One region of the Shewanella sp. CAL98-MNA-CIBAN-0140 genome, then DNA from elsewhere that is predicted to be linked to it. Evidence: predicted binding sites of a transcription regulator. Region 1 holds the regulator's gene; each other region holds the start of a gene.
The links. Region 1 encodes FliA, which starts transcription of late flagellar genes. Its sites were predicted from a motif close to CTAAAGNTNNNNNNNNNNNNGCCGATA; they were not measured.
Positions count from the first base shown of each region.

Region 1 (2,276 bases):
ATAAACTGTTGAACATCATGACAAAGTGACTTAAATTCACCCAATTCTATATCACGACGCATCAATTTATCCCACATGGGCGTCACTGATTGTATATTGCTAATGATGGTATCGGCCAAAGGAAGACATTCTTCAACTGCATCCATGGTTTTATTTGCAGCTTGTTCTGTCATATCGATAACATAGTTCAACCTTTCTTTAGCATCCGGTATTTCGGTATTCGCTAATTCAGATAAACGGTTATCAACTTTGAAATCTTTTAGTGCACTGTGGAGTTGTCGAGTTAACTTACCGACTTCTTCAAAAAGCTCACGCTGCAATGGCGTGGCAAGCTCTCTGATGTAATCATCAGCTTCTGCTTGATTACCCGAGGTAAGTAATTCAACAAGTTCTTGGGCTTGTTCAAGAGTGACCAAGCCCGATATTGATGCCTGCATGACTAATCCTTGGTTATGCGAGTCGTTCAAAGATTTTATCTAGCTTTTCTTTTAACGTAGCGGCGGTGAAAGGCTTTACTACATAACCATTTACACCAGCTTGCGCTGCAGCAATAATTTGTTCACGCTTAGCTTCAGCGGTTACCATCAATACAGGTAAATGCTTTAACGAATCATCAGCACGAATGGCTCTAAGTAAATCAATACCTTGCATTCCAGGCATGTTCCAGTCTGTTACTACAAAATCAAAATCGCCTTTTTGTAACATTGGTAGGGCTGTTGAGCCATCATCTGCTTCTTGAGTATTATTGTATCCCAAGTCTCGCAACAAGTTCTTAATGATACGCCTCATTGTTGAAAAATCGTCAACAATAAGAATCTTCATATTCTTGTCCAAGGTTTCCTCCGGTGAGCTGACTCTCGTTCGCTCTATATAAGTTATTATTCTTGTGTCCAATGCTTGAGTTTGGCTTTTAACCTGAGCATTGCCTGACTTAATATCTGGCTTACTCGCGATTCGCTAACTTCAAGGATTGCACCAATTTCTTTTAAATTTAATGCTTCGTCATAATATAACGACAGCACTAACGCATCTCTTTCTGGCAATGTCTTAATTGCTTCAACCAATGCAGATTGAAATTGAATTTCAGCAAGCGAGTCAAAGGTTTCATCTGGCGATTCGTTGTCTGTGATTAACACATCTTGCGCAACACCAAGATCTTCTATACCGATGATTTTACCAACAGAAACATCATTTAAGATGTGATGGTATTCATCAAGCGACATATCAAGTTTTTCTGCAATTTCAGTATCATGAGCATCACGTCCAAGCTTCTGCCCTAATTCATCAATCACTTGTGCTACACGACGATTATTACGATGAACTGAGCGTGGAACCCAGTCACCTCGGCGAATTTCATCTATCATTGCACCACGAATTCGGATACCAGCAAAGGTTTCAAATTTGGCCCCTTTACTATCATCAAATTTTGATGAGGCCTCAAGCAACCCCATCATCCCAGCTTGTAATAGGTCATCGAGTTGCACCGATGCTGGTAATCTTGCCAGCATATGATGAGCAATTCTTTTAACCAGCGGTGCATACTGTTCAACAATAGATGTTTTGTTATCGAACTGAGTATACGCTGCGGCTTTATTCACCCGTTCTTCCTTCTTGTATCGGCTTACGTTGTACAAGACGTTCAACAAAGAATTCTAAATGGCCGCCGGGCTGTTGTGGCACCGGCCAAGTCATAATTTTATTGGCTAATCCATGGTAAGCAATAGCTGAAGGAGATTTAGGATACGCTTCAACAACTAACTTTTGCTTACGAACCGCTTTACGTAAATTCTCATCAAAGGGTATTGTTGCAACCAGCTCTAAAGCAACATCTAAAAATCTATCGGTCACTTTACTCAGTTTTGCAAATAATTCCATACCTTCTCGTAAACTACGCACCATATTTGCCACAATTTTGAAGTGGAACACACCATGCTCGCGACTTAAAATTTTAATCAGTGCATAAGCATCGGTAATCGATGTCGGCTCGTCGCAAACAACAATTAATACATCCTGTGATGCACGAGAAAAACTCAGCACCATATCTGATATACCGGCAGCAGTATCAACAATTAAAATATCGAACTGAGTACGCATTTCACTAAATGCACGTATCAGTCCGGCATGTTGTGCTTGCGTCAATTCAACCATTGCTTGAGAACCTGACGTAGCAGGAACAATACCGATCCCTTTGGGTCCGCGCACAATGATGTCATCTAATTCGGCATCACCGGACAAAACATGAGATAAATTTTTCTCAGCGCGGATCCCCAGCATGA
Region 1 covers NZ_JBEOPI010000050.1:12,597-14,872, forward strand. The annotation lists gene AAEY93_RS18695 (protein phosphatase CheZ) at 1-437, opposite strand, end outside; gene cheY (chemotaxis response regulator CheY) at 451-834, opposite strand; gene AAEY93_RS18705 (RNA polymerase sigma factor FliA) at 879-1,598, opposite strand; gene AAEY93_RS18710 (MinD/ParA family protein) at 1,591-2,276, opposite strand, start outside.

Region 2 (2,276 bases), on a different contig from region 1:
GAGTGATTAAAGTAGCGACAATGCCACTTGTGGTAACTGATTCGCCTGCGCAAGCATTGAAGATGAGGCTTGCGATAGAATTTGCTGCTTACTGAGTTCAGCACTTTCTGAGGCAAAGTCGACATCTTGAATACGGCTACGTGCGTCAGACACGTTATTTTGAATACTACTTAAGTTATTAAGAGTAAAGTCCATGCGGTTTTGCACAGCACCTAACTCGGCGCGCTGACTATCAATCCCAGCAATGGCGCCATCAATAATGTCAATGGCACTTTGCGCGCCGGATGCAGTACCTATATTAACTGTGCTAACACCCGCAAATACACCTGCCGCTTCACCGGTTATTTCAGCTGGACCCGCTGTACCTGTTAGCGTAAAGCTGTCAGCTGAACTTAATGTAATGGCACCTGCCGCGGTTGCTACAACACCGGCGGTGGTTACGTCAGTAGCTGCTGATGCTGTACCGTCTGCAGCAACGTTCTTTAACTCCAATGCACCTGTTGTATTTGATGCCAGCGATGTGAAGTTAATATCGGCACCGGTAGAACTGGTGATAGTCAGGGTACCGTTATCCAAATTTGCAGTTACGCCAGTATCACCAGAGGTATCATTTATCGCGGTTGCAAGTGCTTCATTAGAGCTCATACCGGTTAAATCTAAAGAGGCTGTTTTCCCTGCACCACCATCAACATTCATGATTAACGAAGTATCAAATGAAGCAGTTAAATTAGCCTGAACATTGGTTTGAGCAGAAGCGGTTACGCCCGTTCCGGCTTGGTTGATTTTGGCAACCAGCTCAGTGGCAGTATCTTCATCTACTGACGTTATTTTCGTAGCGCTAGTACCTTGAGTAATAGTTAACTCTTCACCCGTTGAACCATTGGTGCCAGCCGCGGCGGCAACAAGCCCTCCACCAAATAGACTACCTTTTGCATCACTTTGATATGCCCCAATACTGGTGGCAGATACCGATTTTAGTGACACATTAATGGTTTGGTTGGCTTCAGAACCGACTTGAAATGCTTGCGTACCATAAGAGCCATCGAGTAAGTTTTGGCCACCAAATGAGGTAGTTTCAGCAATACGGGTTAACTCAGCTTGTAATGAATTCACTTCTTTTTGCATAGCTGCACGGTCATCAGATGAGTTTGAACCGTTGGCAGACTGCAAAGACAAGTCACGCATCCGCTGTAAAATGTTGGTTGACTCACCCATGGCACCTTCGGCGGTTTGTGCAATCGAAATACCATCGTTAGCGTTACGCATGGCCACACCAATACCATTAATTTGGCTGGTCATACGATTGGCAATTTGCATACCGGCAGCATCATCTTTGGCGCTGTTGATGCGTAGACCTGAAGCAAGGCGTTCCATCGATGTAGAAGTAGCACTTTGCGCTTGATTTAAATTGCCCTGGGCTTTCATTGAAGTGACGTTAGTATTTACTGAAATAGCCATGATTTAATTCCTCGTATTCCTGACTGTAGACATTGCCTGTCTGTATTAAGCCAGGCGGATCATATTGGTTACACTTATGCTAACGGCAATAAACGGAGGAACTTTAGTTTTTTTGACAACATTTTTATTTTACAGTAACAAAAAGAAAATAGGCCCCTTAACAAAGGGGCCTATTTAACTATAGAAAATACTATTTTACTCATTAACCACCGAGTAAAGATAACGCGACCTGTGGCAATTGATTGGCCTGCGCCAACATAGACGATGAGGCTTGCGATAGAATTTGCTGCTTACTGAGTTCAGCACTTTCTGAAGCAAAGTCAACATCTTGAATACGACTACGCGCATCGGTGACGTTATTTTGAATACTACTCAGATTGTTAATGGTAAAGTCCATTCGGTTTTGCACTGCACCTAAGCCAGCACGAGAACTGTCAATCCCGGCAATGGCGCCATCAATGATGTCAATGGCACTTTGCGCGCCGGATGCAGTACCTATATTAACTGTGCTAACACCCGCAAATACACCTGCCGCTTCACCGGTTATTTCAGCTGGACCCGCTGTACCTGTTAGCGTAAAGCTGTCAGCTGAACTTAATGTAATGGCACCTGCCGCGGTTGCTACAACACCGGCGGTGGTTACGTCAGTAGCTGCTGATGCTGTACCGTCTGCAGCAACGTTCTTTAACTCCAATGCACCTGTTGTATTTGATGCCAGCGATGTGAAGTTAATATCGGCACCGGTAGAACTGGTGATAGTCAGGGTACCGTTATCCAAATTTGCAGTTACGCCAGTATCACCAGAGGTATCATTTATC
Region 2 covers NZ_JBEOPI010000007.1:14,385-16,660, forward strand. The annotation lists gene AAEY93_RS05200 (flagellin N-terminal helical domain-containing protein) at 7-1,458, opposite strand; gene AAEY93_RS05205 (flagellin N-terminal helical domain-containing protein) at 1,661-2,276, opposite strand, start outside.
Region 2: the regulator FliA is predicted to act here: its motif matches at 1,539-1,565, upstream of AAEY93_RS05200 (flagellin N-terminal helical domain-containing protein).

Region 3 (2,276 bases), on a different contig from region 1:
CTGATAGTGCATCTTGTATTAGTTGTTCTGCACAGGCTTTGGCACCATCGAGACCTAATAGTTTAGGAAAAGTGCTTTTGTTGGATTGTTCATCACTGCCTTGAGGTTTGCCTAACTCTTCGGTGCTTGCGGTAATATCTAAGATATCGTCTTGCACTTGAAAGGCCAATCCAAGGCTTTGGGCGTATTTCATCATCAGTTGATAGTGCTCATCGGGTAAATCTGCCGCAATTAAAGCAAGTTCGACGGCACAACTGATTAACGCGCCGGTTTTTTTATTATGTAATTCGGTTAATCGGTCTAAATCTATACGGTGATCGGTGGCACTCAGATCAATCGCTTGCCCACCGCACATTCCTCGATATCCAGAGGCTTTTGCTAATGCCCTGACCATGGCCAATTGTTGTTCAGGTCGTAAATCGTTACACGGTGCGGTGATTATTTCAAAGGCCAATGTTTGCAGCGCGTCACCAGCTAAAATGGCGTTAGCTTCATTAAATGCAATATGAACCGTGGGTTGACCGCGTCGGAGTGCATCATTGTCCATGGCCGGTAAGTCATCGTGTATTAACGAGTAAGCATGAATACACTCAATGGCTGCGGCGGCTTTATCAAGTGCATTAATATTGACGCCAAGCATGTCACCCACACTGTAGACCAAAAATGGCCTAATGCGTTTGCCGCCTAATAATGCACCATGAAGCATTGCCGCCTTTAAGTCTGGTGCAGCACCATCAAGCTGGCTTAAATGCGCGTTAAGAATAGTATTAACGCGCTTTTGGTATTTTGTTATCGCTTTAGCTAACACGTATCAAGACCTATTATTCAATAACACTATGTTGACGATTATTCACTTTCTATAGTGAACGGTGCTAATTCAGCATCATCTTCATTTAATAAGATAGAGACTTTTTGCTGTGCTTGTTCAAGCTTTCCTTGGCTTTGACGGACTAACTTAATGCCTCGCTCAAATTGTTTAAGCGCGTCATCGAGCGACACTTCACCTTGCTCTAAATGAGCAACAATGGTTTCAAGCTCAGTTAATGATTGTTCAAAACTGAGATTTTCTGGTTTTTTAGCCACGATTATTATTCCTTTCATTCAGCGTGAGACAAGGTATATCAGCCCAGCGTATCGGTCAAATACAGTCGCTGGTTATTTGCTCAACAGCACGCTTTGTTATTGAATTTTGTTTAGAATGTGCAAAACAGGCTAAACTTGCGCCAAGTTTGACCGATAAGACGTTAGGGTTTGAAATAGATAGCGTAAATTAGTATTGAATTTTTTACTGTAATACATAACGATGGGCAATGTGATTTGCATCAATAGATGCCAGAATGTTCGAGTTATTTAATTTGTACGAACAGCGCGATAAAATCGCACAAATAAGCAGCGTGATGACTGCGATTGAGGAGAGGTTGTGGATTTAGCTACCCTAATAGGTATTATCGGTGCTTTTGCATTTATTATTGGCGCGATGATCACCAGTGGTGGTCTCGGATTATTTATCGATGTACCGTCAATTTTGATTGTTGTAGCAGGCTCTTTATTTGTAGTGATGATGAAATTTAACCTAAAGCAATTTTTGGGTTCGATAAAGATTGGTATGAAAGCCTTCATGTTTAAATTAGATAAACCTGAGGATTTGATTGAGCAGTCTGTCACTATGGCTGATGCTGCCCGTAAAGGCGGATTTTTAGCATTAGAAGAGGCGGTCATTACCAACAGTTTTATGCAAAAAGCTATCGATATGTTAGTTGATGGTCATGATGGTGAAGTGGTGCGTAACGCGCTTGAAAAAGATATTGCGTTGACCGAAGATCGCCACAATACTGGGATTAGTATTTTTAAAGCCATGGGTGATGTAGCCCCCGCGATGGGAATGATTGGTACGCTGGTTGGTTTGGTGGCGATGTTATCTAATATGGATGATCCAAAATCGATAGGGCCCTCAATGGCGGTTGCATTGTTAACCACTCTTTATGGTGCGGTAATTGCCAACATGATCGCCATCCCAATGGCGGATAAATTATCATTGCGGATGAATGAAGAATTGCTTAACCGAAATTTAATTATGGACGCGGTATTAGCGATTCAAGATGGACAAAACCCCCGGGTGATTGAAGGCTTCTTGAAAAATTACTTGACTGAAAAATCCCGTGAAATCGATACAACGGACGGAGAGTAACTCATGGCTAAGGCCAAGTGTGATTGTCCTCCTGCGGGTGCCCCAAAATGGCTGGCCACCTTTGCTGACCTAATGTCCTTGCTGATGT
Region 3 covers NZ_JBEOPI010000015.1:30,393-32,668, reverse strand. The annotation lists gene ispA ((2E,6E)-farnesyl diphosphate synthase) at 1-808, opposite strand, end outside; gene xseB (exodeoxyribonuclease VII small subunit) at 847-1,083, opposite strand; gene pomA (flagellar motor protein PomA) at 1,421-2,188, shown strand; gene AAEY93_RS09615 (flagellar motor protein MotB) at 2,192-2,276, shown strand, end outside.
Region 3: the regulator FliA is predicted to act here: its motif matches at 1,213-1,239, upstream of pomA (flagellar motor protein PomA).